One region of the Aestuariirhabdus sp. LZHN29 genome, then DNA from elsewhere that is predicted to be linked to it. Evidence: predicted binding sites of a transcription regulator. Region 1 holds the regulator's gene; the other holds the start of a gene.

Region 1 (8,119 bases):
TCCAGGGCAATGGCTCTGGCCAGCGCCACTCGCCGCGCCATCCCTCCTGACAGCTCGCTGGGCATCAGGTCTCTTGCACCCCGCAGTCCCACCGCCTGCAGTTTCATCAACACCAGGTCGCGAATCAGCGCTTCGCCAAGCCGGGTATGCACCCGCAACGGGAAGGCCACATTTTCAAATACGCTAAGATCCGTGAACAGCGCACCACTTTGGAACAACATGCCCATTTTCTTGCGGATAGAAAATAGTTCACCGCGCCTCATGGTAGTGACATCCTGGCCATCGACCCGGACACACCCCTGATCCGGCTTCAACTGGGCCCCGATCAACTTGAGCAGAGTCGTCTTACCGGTACCACTCGGACCCATGATGCCGGTAATTTTGCCGCGAGGAATCTTAATGTCGACCTTATCAAAGATGATGCGACTCCCGCGCCGAAAACTCAGCCCGCACATCTCTACATAAGGATCATCAAAAGCACTCATTCCGCTCGCCAACTCCTTGGCATCAACCCCAACCTAAATGATAAGCCGGGCTAAATGCACATAATTCCCTAACGGGTTACTTCCGCGCATTCTAATCACTTATGGGTGCCGCTACCAGTGCGCCCTGCTACCCTCTAGCGACCAAGTGCAGGCATGCTTGCATTCGCAGATGATAATCTCTTTAATTAGCCCCCTTTTTAAACGGTCATTTTTATGTTGTTGGCAATGCTTTCAATAATAGCCGGGTTCGCCGCCTTGATCTGGAGTGCCGACAAATTTGTCGAGGGCGCTGCAGCCACGGCCAGACAGCTGGGGATGTCTCCGTTACTGATCGGTCTCACGGTCGTAGCGCTGGGCACATCGGCACCCGAGATACTGGTATCGATCATGGCGGCTATGGATGGCCATGCCGGACTCGCGGCCGGTAACGCGATCGGCTCCAATATCGCCAATATCGGCCTCGTTTTGGCGATCACCGCACTGATCGCACCACTGCCCGTTAAAAATTCCCTCATATTACGGGAGATTCCGCTTCTGGTGGCCATTACCCTGCTTGCAGGGTGGTGCTTGCTTGACCTGCACCTGGGCCTGGTCGACGGTATCCTGTTACTGTCGGGCCTGGCGATCACCCTGTACCTGCTGTTTCGTTGGCAAAAACCACCACTGGCTGCCGAGAACCAGCAGCTCGCCGACAATGAAGCCGATGAGATTCCCGATATTCCCCTGGCACGAGCGCTGGCGATTCTTTTGGTCGGCCTCACCGTGTTATTGGTCAGTGCTCGAGCACTGGTTTGGGGAGCAACGGAGATCGCACTACTTTTCGGCGTCAGCGACCTTGTGATAGGCCTCACCGTCGTCGCGATCGGCACCAGTCTGCCCGAGCTGGCAGCATCTGTTGCCAGCGCTCTAAAGGGGCACCACGATATCGCCCTGGGTAACATCGTAGGGTCCAACATTTTCAATCTGTTAGCCGTACTGGCAATGCCGGGCCTGATCGCCCCGACCCATTTCGAGACCGAGATCCTGCTGCGCGACTATGCCAGCATGCTCGCACTGACCCTGTTACTGGCGGCCATGGCGTGGCTAGCACTGCGCCGCGGGGGGATTGGACGCTACAGCGGCGGCATTCTCTTTGCCTGTTATAGTGCGTATTATGTCGCCTTGTACTTCACTCTCTAGCCCATGGTAATAGCAATATGAGCCACCCAACCAGTTTCAAGGAGTCAGGCCTGCGCACGGTGCGCATGGAGCAGGAAGCGATCGGCGAACTGCTGCAACGCATCGACGGCGACTTCGAGGCGGCCTGCGAACTGCTGATGAACTGCCGCGGACGCATCGTAGTGGTCGGCATGGGCAAATCGGGTCACATCGGTACCAAAATGGCTGCGACCCTGGCCAGCACCGGCAGCCCCGCATTTTTTGTGCACCCGGGCGAAGCCTGTCACGGCGACCTTGGCATGATCACCGTCGATGACGTCGTCATCACCCTGTCCAACTCGGGCAATACCGGCGAGATGGTGACCCTGATCCCGCTACTCAAACGGCTTGGTGTGCCCATGATCAGCATGACCGGCAACCCCGACTCTGCCCTCGCACAGGCGGCAAATGTTAACCTGAACACCGGCGTAACACAGGAAGCCTGCCCCCTCAATCTTGCCCCCACCTCCAGCACCACGGTGTCGCTGGTCATGGGAGATGCGCTGGCCATTGCACTGCTTGAACGCCGCGGCTTTAGCGCCGAGGACTTTGCCTTCTCCCACCCCGGTGGCACCCTCGGTCGCCGCTTGCTGCTCAAGGTTGACGACGTCATGCACAGCGGTGAGCGCCTGCCCATCGTTGTGGAGGGCACCCCCCTGCGTGATGCACTCATGGAGATGACCCGCAAGGGACTCGGCATGACCGCCATCACCACTACAGATGGCGCCCTTAGCGGGGTCTTTACCGATGGCGACCTGCGCCGCTCACTGGACCGCGAGCTCAACATGGCAACCACCTCAATCGATGACGTCATGACCCGCAACTGCAAAACCGTCACCCAGGGAGTGCTCGCCGCCGAAGCGGTCCATATCATGGACGAGAGCAAAATTAACGGCCTTATTGTGGTCGATACTGCGCACAAACCCGTAGGTGCCCTCAATATGCATGACTTGCTGCGTGCGGGAGTCGTCTGATGTTCAGCCACCTAACTGCCCGCGCACAACGTATTCGCCTGGCGGTGTTTGACGTCGATGGCGTGCTCACCAACGGCCAGTTACTGTTTAGTGAAAACGGCGAAGAGCTGAAAGCCTTCTCTACCCTTGATGGGCAAGGCATCAAGATGTTGCAACAGGCCGGTATCGAGACTGCCATTATCACCGGGCGCCGCTCGCAACTGGTGGCACGTCGCGCCACCAATCTGGGCATCACCCACGTTTACCAGGGCCGTGAGGACAAGCTGGTTGCCCTGCAAGAGTTGCTACCCACACTGGGATTGACGCTGGATGAGGTTGCCTACCTCGGTGACGACCTGCCGGATCTGGCCGTTATTCGGCAGGTTGGACTGGGGGCAGCTGTTGCCAACGCCCATTTTTTCGTCAAACAGCACGCCTGCGCCGTCACCGAGACCAACGGCGGTAACGGCGCGGCGCGCGAGTTCTGCGATGCCTTGTTAGCCGCACAAGGGAAACTGCAGGACGCACTGGACCGTTATCTGTGAGAGCGCTGTTCATTGCACTGCTAGGGGGCATACTGCTCGCCTATGGGGGATTTTACCTCTACCAGAACACCCCCCTGCGGCAAGCCCTGACTCCGCCAGACACTGACCCTCGCGAGCGGCAGGAGGTCGACTTCTATATGCAAAACGCCCAGCTAACCCGATACAACGAACATGGCGCCCTTGACCACCGACTCAATGCCGTGGAGGTCAACCACTACCCCCACAACGACACCACGATGATCAGTGAGCCACGAATGACACTGTTAAAGGCGGACGGCGAGCGCCACATCAGCGCACGTTCTGGAAAACTGCTGCCAGGCAGCGAAGATCTGGAGCTATGGGATGATGTGGTGATGCGAGTGCTGGCGCAAGATGGTAGTGAACGGGGACGCCTTGATACCGATTTCATCACCCTATACTCTGGGCAGGAGCTGGCGTCCACCAACCGACCTGTCACCATTACTACACCCAGTGGCGTGACTCGTGCGGTGGGGATGAAAGCCAACCTTAACCAGGACCAAGTTCAACTGCTGTCCAACGTCAGAGGCACCTATGAAGCCCAATAGCTCCTTGATTATCGGCCTGTTAGCCAGCGCGCTCTTTAGCGCTGTCGCCCACGCCCTGCCGGAAGACCAGTCCCAACCTATTCGAATCAAGGCGGACACTGCCGATATTGATGAAGGCGCTGGGCGAGCCATCTACACCGGCAATGTGACGATGAACCAAGGCACTATCCATATTAGCGGCGACAAAATCACGCTCTACACCAAGGAGGGAAATGTCACCCGTATGGTGGCGGAAGGCAATCCTGCCCACTACCGGGAGAAGCCTGCCGCCGACAAGGAGATCATCAAAGCCTATGGCAATACCATCGACTACTCCGTTGCCAGCGATCAGGTGAAATTACTTAAGAACGCCCGCCTGCTGCAGGAGGGCAACTCCTTTACCGGCGAAACGATCCACTACAACATGACAACCCAGGCGGTTAATGCCCAGAGCGGAAGCTCCAGCAGCAAGGCCGGCAACCGTGTCGAAATGATTATCCAACCCAAAGTCAAGCAGTAGATATCCCCATGGCAACCCTTAAAGCACTTCACTTGGCAAAGAGTTACCGCGGAAGAAAGGTGGTCGAAGATATTTCGATCAGCATCTCCAGTAGCCAGATTGTCGGCTTACTAGGGCCGAACGGGGCAGGAAAAACCACCAGTTTTTATATGATTGTCGGGCTCGTGCAGTCCGATGGAGGCCAGATTTTAATCGATGGTGTGGATATTACCCGCCTGCCAATGCATGGCCGCGCACGCCAGGGCATAGGCTATTTGACCCAGGAAGCCTCCATTTTCCGAAAACTAACCGTTACCGAGAATATCCTCTCCATACTGGAAACCCGCAAGGATCTCAATCGCAAGCAGCGACTGGAAAAACTTGAAGCCCTGCTGCGGGAGTTCCACATCACCCATATTCGCAACAGCAAGGGTATCAGCTTGTCGGGTGGAGAGCGCAGACGAGTAGAGATCGCGCGGGCGCTAGCCACGGAACCCGCCTTTATCCTGCTCGATGAGCCCTTCGCCGGGGTCGACCCCATTTCGGTCAATGACATCAAGGATGTGATCCGCCACCTGCGCGACAAGGGCATCGGAGTGCTGATCACAGACCATAATGTTCGCGAAACACTGGATATCTGTGAGCTTGCCTATATCGTTAGTGAAGGCAAGATCATCGCCGAGGGTAATGCCGAGGCCGTGATGAATAACCAGAAAGTGAAAGACGTTTATCTGGGACACGAATTTCGCATATAGGCATTCATCCCGTTCAACCCTATAATAGAACCATGCAAGATTTTTGCCGGAGCAGGATGCGACCGGAAAACCCAACGGGAGTGATGCGCAGATTATGGACCGGACATTGTATTATTTATGAAACCATCCCTAGTCCTGAAAATGGGCCAGCAGCTGACGATGACGCCTCAGCTGCAACAAGCCATCAAACTACTTCAGCTCTCTACCCTGGATCTGCAGCAGGAGATTCAACAAGCCCTCGAATCCAACCCCATGCTCGAGCCCGAAGAGGGTTCCGATAATGAGGCGGCGACCGAGCAAGAAAGCGCAAAAGATGGTAGCGAGTTCGACAACAAGGCTGAAAACAACGGCCTAAAAGAGGCTGAGCAGCAGGATCAGCAAAGCGCCGACAGTGCCAACAACGAAAATGAGGTGATGTCCGACGACTGGCAGGACAATATCCCGGAAGATCTGCCCGTTGACACCGCCTGGGATGATGTTTATCAATCCAGTCTGCCGCCCTCCTCGGGGTCGGGCTCGTCCGACAACGATGAGTACAATCCGGCCACGCGAGCCAGCACCTCAGAAACCCTTCAGTCCCATCTGGAGTGGCAGCTTAACCTGACACCTATGTCCGACACCGACCGGGCGATAGCCATTACCATCATTGACGCACTCAAGGACGATGGCTATCTCAGCTGTAGCTGCGAAGAGCTGATGGAAGGCATCGAAGAGGATCTGGACATTGAACTGGATGAGTTTGAAGCGGTGTTACACCGTCTTCAGCAGTTCGATCCAGTCGGTGTGGCGGCTCGATCCCTCAGCGAGTGCCTGTTAATCCAGCTTGCCCAATTGCCCACCACCACCCCTCACCTGGGTTCAGCGGCCCTGGTGGTTGAGAAACACATCAACTTGTTGGGCTCCCATGATTACGCTCAATTAATGCGCAAAACCCGTCTCAAAGAGGCCGATCTCAAAGCTGCGATTGAACTGATCCAGACCCTCAACCCAAAACCCGGGGCAAGCATTCAAAGCAGCGAGCCTGAATATGTCATACCCGACGTCACCGTAAAAAAGGTGAACGGCCGCTGGACCGTCGAGCTGAACCCGGACTCTGTGCCCCGAGTCCGCATCAACTCGGGTTACGCTTCGCTGGTCAAACGTGCTGATAACAGTTCAGACAACACCTACCTGAAAAACCACTTGCAGGAAGCCCGCTGGTTTCTCAAGAGTCTGCAGAGCCGAAACGAAACACTGATGAAGGTGGCCACCCAGATCGTTGAGCATCAGCGCGGGTTTCTGGAGTATGGTGAAGAGGCGATGAAACCGCTGGTACTGCACGATATCGCCGAAGCGGTCAGCATGCACGAATCCACCATATCCCGGGTAACGACGCAAAAATACATGCACACCCCCCGCGGCATATTTGAGCTCAAGTATTTCTTCTCAAGCCATGTCAGTACCGCCAGTGGAGGAGAGTGCTCCTCTACGGCAATCAGGGCTATTATCAAGAAGCTTGTGGCCGCAGAGAACCCAAAAAAGCCATTGAGTGACAGCAAGATAGCGGGTTTGCTTGCTGAGCAGGGAATTCAGGTTGCTCGCCGCACTATTGCCAAATACCGGGAGTCATTATCAATTGCTCCTTCTAACGAAAGGAAACGTCTGGTATAGGTTATATTGATTGGCGACAACATTGAGATATCGAGCCTCGGATATGATCGGTAACAGAGGCATACACTTGAGCCTGACACGACGTCGACTCAACATCATGTAACAAACATTCAGGAGAAAACGCATGCAAATCAATATCAGTGGTCATCATGTTGATGTAACGGAAGCATTGCGTGAATACGTAGCAACTAAAGTCGATCGTCTTGAGCGACACTTTGACAGCATCACCAGCGTCAACGTAACCCTCAGTATCGAAAAAGAGGGACAAAAAGCGGAGGCCAATCTGCACGTCCGCGGTGCGGACATCCACGCAACTGCCGTCCATGAAGACATGTACGCGGCCATTGATATGCTGTCGGACAAACTGGATCGCCAGCTCATGAAACACAAGGAAAAGAATCTCGCCCGTTAATTAGATCTGGCTATGAATTTTATATCCCTCCTAAGCCCCGACCGCAGCCTCTGCGCTGCGGAAGGCGGCAGTAAAAAACGCGTACTCGAAACACTTGCCGAAACTCTCGCCCAGGCAGGGCAGGAGATAACAGCCGACGAGCTGTTTAACGGCCTGTTTGAGCGTGAACGCCTCGGCAGCACAGGCTTTGGCAAAGGTATTGCGATTCCCCATTGCCGACTCACCTCCTGTACAGAACCTGTGGCGGCACTGCTCAAACTGTCTGAGGGTGTCAATTTCGACGCCATGGACGAGCTCCCGGTAGATATCATCTTTGCCCTCGTTGTCCCCAACGAAGCGACTAACGAGCATCTGGCGATTTTGCAGGCTCTGGCCGGCCGGCTGGACAATGCCAGCTACCGTAACCGCCTGCGCGCCGCGCAGAGCAGTACCGAACTCTATCAAATGGCGATCGCCCCCCTCGACTGATCTCCCAAATCGCAGACCTGCCACAATGCAACTGGTATACTGCCAGCTCAGTGACTTACGCGGTCAACACCCACCACACCAGAAACAGGGCGCGGCACGCACCAGTCGGCAAGTGGAACCAGCAAAATGCGATTAGTAATCATCAGTGGAAGATCGGGATCCGGCAAAAGTAGCGCGCTGCACGTGCTCGAGGATCAGGGCTACTACTGTGTGGACAACATGCCAGCAGGCTTACTGGGGTCTCTAGCCGCAGAGATCTCAAGCGAGCAGTCACTTAGAAATGCCGCTGTCAGCATCGACGCACGCAACATGCACGCGGACCTTAAACGCTTCCCCGAGATACTGGCCCAACTAACCAATAATGGCGTGCAGTGCGAGGTGATCTACCTCGATGCAGACCCAGCTACCCTGCTAAAGCGTTTCAGTGAAACACGGCGACGCCACCCCTTGTCCAATGACAAATGCTCGCTGGAAGAGGCCATTTTCGCCGAAAGTGAGCTCCTGGCCCCCCTCAAGAATCGAGCAAAACTGACTCTGGATACCAGCGCACTATCACTGCACGAATTACGCGACCTGATTCGTACCCGTGTTGCGATGCGCACGGACGACA
Region 2 (8,119 bases), on a different contig from region 1:
CTGAAATCACCTGCGCTGACGCATTATAGGCATTTTCAAAGCGGATCAGGTTGGCGGCCTCTTCGTCCATATTAACCCCGGAGAGGCTATCCCGTGCATTCTGCGACTGGGTCAGTATGGTCGTCGCTGCCTGAGAGTCCACGCGAGATTGGGCCGTGCGTGTACCTACCTTCTCTACCAGCTCACCATAGGCGTCGGCATAGTTTACGCCGGCACCGGAAAGTGTTGTCGGCTGATTTTCCAGCTCGACCAGCTTCAGTGCATTGCGGTTATCGGAGCTGCCATTCTGGTTAAACTCGACGGTAAAACGGTCACCCGCCATAGGGCGCCCGGTAATATCCATCGTGACCTGATAGGTATTACCCCCACCGTCAGTCACATCAACGGTAACCGCGTTGGTTTGACCCGGCACAATGGGGTTCGGCACAGCAGTGATGGTCAATCCATTGCCGCTGTTATCCACGAAGCTGAAGTTCTGGGTATCGGTAAAGACAATATCGAAGGGCTGGTTGTTCACAACATCCGGCGAATTAAAGGGCGACACTACCTCTGGCTGGCTGATCGCGCCACTACCTCGGTTGGCGAGATCTGAAACGCCTCTTAAGGGTGCAGCAAACGCCAACTCTTCCGGCTGTTGCAATACCTGCTCTATCTGCTCGGCACCTTCGCGGGTTGGGGTTACGTAAAACCGTTCACCGGCAGTAAAGCCATTGTTGGTTAGGTTTATCTGAAAGCCATCGGGAGATACCACCGATGCCGTAGAGGGAGCAACGGGGATGACACCTGCATTTTGCACCCCATCCGATAGCCGGGTCAGAGTGTAGTTGGTAGGAGAACTGAACTCGAGACGATAATCGCTAAGAGTGAGCTGTCCCGCATTGGTGATTTCAACCTCCAGAGAACTGGTCGCTGCGTTGGTGCTGGGAAACACCCTCTGCTGCATCAAAACGGGATCGTTAATATCCCGAAACAGGTTGGCCCCAAAATTATCCGACAGGTCCAGGCCTTCCGACAGCTGCTGGTTCATGGTATCGGCAAATACGATAGCCAGCCTCCCGATCTCATTAAAGGCCGGGTCCAGCACCTCATCCCGGTAACGCAATAGCCCGGTTAGTTCGCCGCCCGTCAGCAAATTGGTAATGGCCTGGGTCGATGTTCCGTCGGAGAGCACAATATCCTGGCGCAGGGGGTCGTTGGCACTGGGTACTACGCCCAAAGTATTGACCTGTGCTCCAACGATCAGCGGCTGGCCAGTACCAACAAATACGTTGACCGTATTATCATCTTGCGGAGTCACCGTAATACCGACCAACTCAGCCAGGTCGCGCAGCGCCTCTTCGCGGGCATCGTGCAGATCATTAGCCGGGGTGTTGTTTACCTCGGCTTTGGCGATGGCGTCGTTATAATCCCCTACCGATTGAGCAATCCGGTTGATCTGGTCGGTGACGGTCCGGGTTTGCTGGTTCACCAAATCATTTTGCTGGTCAAGACGGTCATTTATCGTATTAAAGCGGCTAGCAATTCCCCCGGCTTCCGTAAGTATTAGCTGCCTTGATGGGATGCTGGAGGGGTCTTCTGCACCAGTTTGTATCGCTTTGAAAAAATTGGTAATAGCCGGGGTTAATCCGGTAGTGGTATTGGCCAATAGGGAATCCAGCTGCTCAATTTGCTCACGAAACGCTCCCTGCTCGGCGTTTACAAAGGTATTTTCGCGCAGTTGGCTCACCAGAATATCGCTGGTGATACGGCGAATGCTGTCAGTTTCGGCACCGGAGCCCAAAAAACCGACACCGACATAGAGCGGAGTGGTCGCGACCTGAGTGGCCTCCTGGCGCGAATAGCCACTGGTATTAACATTGGCGATATTGTGACCCGTTACCGACAGCGAAGTCTGACTAACGCGTAAGCCACTTAATCCTATGTTCAGTAGATCAGCCATATCGAATTTCTCGTCATCTACTCTGTATCGGCGCCTATGGGACCAAATTGAGTATTTTGTTAGATCGATTCGTTATGATCGATCTTTCCGGGCAGCAACTGCTGCGCTTGTTGCTATTGCCAGTCGTCAAACAGTTCATTGCTGGCAATATTCAAAATCTTATCGGCGTAAGCGGGGTCGGTTGCGTAGCCCGCCTGCTGCAAGCCGTTCAAAAACTGTCCCGCATCCCCGCCATGGTCCAGTGCGACCTGATAGCGTTCGTTCTGCTGCAAGAAGGCGAAGTAATCATCGAAGCTCTTTGCAAAGGAATCATAGGAGCGGAAATCAGCCTGCTCCTTTAGTGCAACGCCCTGACGGTATTCGGTCGTGGTAACCCGAGCACTGTCGCCCGACCAGCGGCTATCGGCCTTGATGCCAAACAGATTAAAGCTGTTACTTCCATCTTCGCGTTGAATCATCTTCTGCCCCCAACCCGTTTCCAGGGCAGACTGGGCCACAAGAATTTTAGGCTCAACCCCCAACTTACTGGCAACTTCCCGAGCATAGGGCATCATCTTGCGGATAAAGGCTAATGGGGAGTCGATCCGCTCATCGGCTTTTGCCGCAACTGACCGGGTGTCGCTAACACTGTTTGCTCCGCTACCGGGCACCTGCTCGGCGCCAGCTCCTTGCTTAATACCCGCTTTTTCCATCATCGACCGAGCCAGGGCGTCGGCAGCCTGGTTCTGAGGTTGATGGATAAAACGATCGCGGCCTGCGCCTCCCCCGTTGCCATTACTGCTCCTATCAAGCTGGCGCATCAACACTTCAGCCAATCCCATACCGCCACTTTCAGCAAGACTGACGGACATCTGGCTATCGAGCATGTCTCGATACATTCTGCTTTCGCTGCTACTGAAGGGGTTGTCCTCTTCGAATACCGCGTTAGCATCGCGCATACTCTTGAGCATCATGCTGATAAAGAGCGATTCAAACTGTTGCGCAACCTTTCTCAGCGCCTCCGGAGACTCCTCCGCCGATGCGTACTTAAGGTTCTGCAAACTGTTGAGATCGGTGTAAACCTGCGCACTGGCAGAAGCGCCAACTCCGGGATGCGTTAGAGAAAGATCAGAGCCGCTCATCAGATCACCACCAACTCAGCACGCAGGGCACCCGCCTGCTTAAGAGCTTCCAGTATGGCCATCAGATCTCCCGGTGCAGCACCTACCTGGTTCACGGCCTGAACGATTTCAGCAAGGGTCACCCCGGGCTGAAACAGGAACATCTTGTTGTTCTCCTGCTGCACGTCGATGGTGCTCTGCTGGGTTACGACGGTTTCCCCTGCACCAAATGCATTGGGCTGGCTGACCTCGGCCTCCTCTGTAATAGAGACCACCATGCTGCCGTGGGTTACCGCTGCTGGAGACACCCTCACATTCTTACCAATGACAATGGTTCCTGTACGCGAGTTAATAATCACTTTAGCCGCAGACTCGCCGGGTAATACTTGCAGGTTTTCCAGCACCGACATATAGGTCACCCGCTGCGACGGATCCCTAGGCGCCGCTACCCTTACCGAACCACCATCCAGAGCCTTTGCAATACCTGGCCCCATCAACTTATTGATCGCTTCGCTCATTCGCTTTGCTGTCGTGAAGTCGTAGCTCTTAAGATTCAGTGTCAGGTGATTGGTCATAGCAAACGAGGATGGAACACTACGCTCAACGATGCCCCCACTGGGAATTCGCCCCGCTGTGGGTACATTGACGGTTACCTTGGAGCCATCGGCACCGGCTACCCCAAGACCACCAACCACCAGGCTACCCTGTGCAAGCGCATAGACCTTGCCATCGATCCCTTTAAGCTCGGTCATCAATAGCGAGCCACCGCGCAGGCTTTTAGCGTTGCCCAGCGCAGACACCGTGACATCAATAGTTTGACCCGGCTTGGCAAACGGCGGTAAGTCCGCATGAACGGCGACCGCGGCGACATTTTTGAGCTTGGGGTTACTGCCAGGAGGCATTTTGATACCAAACTGTGCCAACATGTTTTTGAAGGTCTGGATGGTAAACGGCGTTTGGCTGGTTTTGTCACCACTGCTATCGAGGCCCATCACCAACCCGTAACCAACCAGATGGTTACTACGCACTCCGGACACATAAGCGATATCCTTGATGCGTTCCGCATGGGCGACTCCTGCTGCTAAAACCAGCAAAATTGCCATTACGCCATGTTGTAACTGTTTCATTATCACAACTCCACCCCTAGAACGGGAACATCGGGCTATTAAAGAGTTTTGCTAACCAGCCCGCGTTGTTTGCATCAGCGAGACTCCCTGTACCTGCGTAGCTAATGCGCGCATCCGCCACTCTTTGTGACGACACGGTATTGTCAGTATCAACGTCATCGGGTCGTACTAGCCCTGTTATCCTGACGTATTCATCACCCTGATTGAGGGTTAACCATTTCTCGCCACGAATTTTTAACAGTCCATTGGGCAAAACTTCCGCTACCGTCACGGTAATATTGCCACTGAGGCTATTGCTCTGACTGCTGGAAGCCTCACCATCACTTGAACGCGTTGCATCCAGGCTGGCCGCAAGGTCGACGCCAAAAATATCTTTAAACGTTTTTCCAAACGCGGTCGGCTCGCTAATGGTTGCTGTAGAGTTCTTACTAAAATCAGTATCCGCATCCTTCTGCGCCTGGGTTGATTCATCCAGCGTTACGGTGATCACGTCCCCTACTCTGTAGGCTTTGCGGTCATCATAAAGCGACACGCCAAACCCGGTCTGGTACAGAGATCCGCCATTAAATTCCGCTGCAACAGGCTGCGCAGGATAGATCGGCGCAAACACGGGATCATTAGGCTTGGGGGGAGTTGACATACATCCTCCCAACAGAAAAAGCCCGATTATTGTCAAGATCCTGAGTTTCATAGCTGACACATCCTCACTCAATCTATTACAGATTTTGGGTAACAAACTGCAGCATACTGTCTGCCGTTGATATCACTTTGGAGTTCATCTCGTAGGCGCGTTGGGTGGTAATCATATTGACTAGCTCCTCCACCACATTGACGTTGGAGTTTTCCAACGTACTCTGCTGAATACGCCCTAATCCGTCTTCTCCGGGAATCCCTTCACGAGGTGAACCACTGGATCCGGTTTCCAAAAACAGGTTGTTTCCAATGGCTTGCAGGCCACCTGGGTTGATAAAATCAACCACCTGGATCTGACCGAGATCCTGCGGTGCCGGATTGCCTGGCGTAGTCACGCTCACGGTTCCATCTTCACCTACCGTAAAAGATAGCGCGTCCTCGGGCACGGTAATGCCCGGCTCTATTGGGTGGCCATTGACGTTGACCACATCACCATCCTCATTAAGATGAAACTGGCCATTACGGGTATAGGCGATAGTGCCGTCGGGGGTGAGTATTTGGAAAAAACCACGGCCATTAATCGCCATATCCAGCGGTTGGTCGGTGGTTTGCAAACTACCTGCAGTGAATATTTTCTGCGTGCCCGCCACTCGAACCCCGGATCCCAACTGTAAGCCTGTAGGCAGCGTCGTGTCCTGGGAAGACTGACCACCGGGTTGGCGCTGAATCTGATAGAGCAGGTCTTCAAACTCTGCACGATCCTTCTTGAATCCAATGGTGCTGACGTTAGCCAGGTTGTTGGAGATCGTGTTGAGCTGGGTATCCTGCGCGCTCAATCCCGTTTTACTTACATATAGTGCCGGTTGCATAATTCTCTTCTCCCCGCGAAAGCGACCGCTTCCGCTTTACCTCTGTCCGCAAACCACGTTGCTGGTGTTTATGTCAAAAGTCCGTCAGTTGTGCAGACATTTACTAGCTCTGCAAAAGTCGTTCCACTGATTTCTGATTCTCTTCCGCCGTACTCATCATCTTGACCTGCACCTGGAACTGCTTGGACAGGCTCAACATGGAGATCATCTCGGAGACAGGGTTCACGTTACTGCCCTCAAGAAACCCTGGCTCAATGGTGACGGCCGCATCGGGCACCACGTTCTCTCCGTCGCTCACCCGGAAGAAGCCATCACTGCCCTTCTCCATGCGCCCTTTTTCCGGATTTACCATCAGAATGCGATCAACTTCCGCCAATGCATCGGGTGTCTCCCCTGCCCCTTGAATCGTAATGGTTCCATCGGGGGCGATATCCAGCTTTGTAAATTCCGGCAAGACGATAGGGCCAGCGTTACCCATGATCGTCAGGTTTTCCGAATTACGCAGAGCTCCGTCGGGGTCCACTCTCAGCTTGCCGGTACGGGTGTATACCGTTTCACCTTCCGGATTCTGTGCGGTTATCCAGCCCTCGCCGCGCAAGGCCACATCCAGATCTCGACCGGTTGGGGTGACCGTACCGGACGCAAAGTTGGTGCCTGGATTTTCGGTCATCGCGTAGGCGCGGGTGGGATGAGTTTCACCAAATACTGGCATCGAGCGCGCTTGTTCGAAGTCGCTCTTGAACCCCGTCGTGTTGACGTTAGCCAGGTTATTGGCGTGGACGGCTTGCCCAAGCATGTTCTGCTTGGCGCCGCTCATTGATATAAATAGTGCTCTGTCCATTTCGCGTTACCCTGTAAGGAGCGGCAATCGTTTGCTGCTCGGTTCTCTTACAGGCAATAGAGCAAGGGCTGTGCCTGTTTTAGACACCAACCCAAATAAATTTATATCTAATTGTTTTTTAAGCATTTAAAATTGTTCAGAACATTTAAAATACGAAGGCATTTATTCGATAGCAGGCAAAGCGGCAAGGGTTTACCGCAACGATATAGGGGGTTGCCGCAACCGCCGGAGTCTGATGCGCAAGGGGATTGAAGTGTTTATCCGCCCACAAGGAGAGCCAAAGCAAAGGCAGTGAAAGGCCCGGTGACACCGGGCCTTTCAATCAAAGAGCAGGAGCAGGCCTACGCTAGATATTGAGTATGGTCTGGGTGACCGCGTCGGAGGTCTCAATGGTCTTGGCGTTCGCCTGGTAGTTCCGCTGAGCAATAATCAGGGCGACCAGCTCATCGGACAATTCAACATTGGAGGCTTCCAACGCACCGGCTTGCAGGGCTCCCAAGGTTCCTGAGCGTGGCGTACCCACCACAGGACTACCAGAGACAAAGGATTCAGCCCACTCCGTTTTGCCCAGCGGACTCAGCCCCTCGGTATTGGCGAAATTGGCAAAAACCACCTGACCCTGGGTACGGCTCTGACCGTTGGTGTAACGAGCAAACAGAATACCCTCATCGGATACCTCGAGGCCCGCCAACTGTCCGGTGCTAAAACCATCCTGGGTTACGCTGGTCACCGCAAAGGAGCTGGAAAACTGGGTACTGCCCGTCAGATCAAGATCATACCCTGTCGGTGATGTGGCACCGTTTTGGGTTCCGGAACTATCCCGGGGCTCCCAGCCAGCCAGTACAACAGGAGTACCCGCGGCAGGCACCGTAAGTTGCCCAGCAGAGTCAAAGGTTAATGCCTGGGTGAATGGGGCAAAAACGTTGGCGGCTGGGTTATCCGGTGGCGGCGTGCCATCGGGCAAAGTACCGTCAAAATCCCGCCCATCAATAAGAACGGTCATATCCCAGCTATTGGCACCGGTCTTGACGAAATACTGGGTTTGAATATGCGAGTTACCCAATGAGTCGTACACGTTTACCGATGTTGCTGAATTATAGGTCGAGGGATCAGTAGGGTCGAAAGGTGCTATGGCAGGCACCAGATCGCTGGAATTCAGGTTTACTGTCTGATCCACCGTACCGGTCGCCTGGGGCGACTGGTTGGTGGTGTCGATCTGCAAATCTGTCAATACTCCAGTTAGAATTTGACCGGTTGAGTCGGCCGCATACCCCTGCAGGTTCTTGCCGAAATTATTGACGATAAATCCGTTTTTATCGGTACCGAAATAACCGGCTCTGCTGTAGGTAGCCTCACCGTTATTATCGAGGACAAAGAAACCGTCACCGTTGATCGCCATATCCAGACTATTGCTGGTGAAGTTGATACTGCCCTGGGAAAACTGCTGGCCAATGTTGGACAGCAGTACCCCACTGCCGGTGGCGTTAGCGGCGGTACCCAATGTTGATGCCGCATAGACATCGGCAAACTCCGCTCGGGAAGACTTAAAGCCGATGGTGCTAGCATTGGCGATATTGTTACCGGTCACCTCCAGCTCATTGCCCGCAGCG

What was found. The regulator sigma-54, encoded in region 1, starts transcription at its own class of promoters, with help from an activator protein. The targets are predictions, from matches to a motif close to TGGCACNNNNNTTGCTNT.
Region 2: the regulator sigma-54 is predicted to act here: its motif matches at 6,568-6,585, upstream of ACP3PW_RS15355 (flagellar basal body rod protein FlgF).

The regions. Positions count from the first base shown of each region.
Region 1 is NZ_JBNIEU010000002.1:196,744-204,862, reverse strand. Features, by position in the region: gene ACP3PW_RS07610 (ATP-binding cassette domain-containing protein) at 1-485, opposite strand, end outside; gene ACP3PW_RS07605 (calcium/sodium antiporter) at 711-1,664, shown strand; gene ACP3PW_RS07600 (KpsF/GutQ family sugar-phosphate isomerase) at 1,682-2,656, shown strand; gene kdsC (3-deoxy-manno-octulosonate-8-phosphatase KdsC) at 2,656-3,180, shown strand; gene lptC (LPS export ABC transporter periplasmic protein LptC) at 3,177-3,746, shown strand; gene lptA (lipopolysaccharide transport periplasmic protein LptA) at 3,733-4,245, shown strand; gene lptB (LPS export ABC transporter ATP-binding protein) at 4,254-4,979, shown strand; gene ACP3PW_RS07575 (RNA polymerase factor sigma-54) at 5,097-6,629, shown strand; gene hpf (ribosome hibernation-promoting factor, HPF/YfiA family) at 6,754-7,041, shown strand; gene ptsN (PTS IIA-like nitrogen regulatory protein PtsN) at 7,054-7,509, shown strand; gene rapZ (RNase adapter RapZ) at 7,636-8,119, shown strand, end outside.
Region 2 is NZ_JBNIEU010000004.1:270,385-278,503, forward strand. Features, by position in the region: gene flgK (flagellar hook-associated protein FlgK) at 1-1,939, opposite strand, end outside; gene flgJ (flagellar assembly peptidoglycan hydrolase FlgJ) at 2,053-3,060, opposite strand; gene ACP3PW_RS15340 (flagellar basal body P-ring protein FlgI) at 3,060-4,166, opposite strand; gene flgH (flagellar basal body L-ring protein FlgH) at 4,183-4,857, opposite strand; gene flgG (flagellar basal-body rod protein FlgG) at 4,883-5,668, opposite strand; gene ACP3PW_RS15355 (flagellar basal body rod protein FlgF) at 5,772-6,509, opposite strand; gene flgE (flagellar hook protein FlgE) at 6,856-8,119, opposite strand, start outside.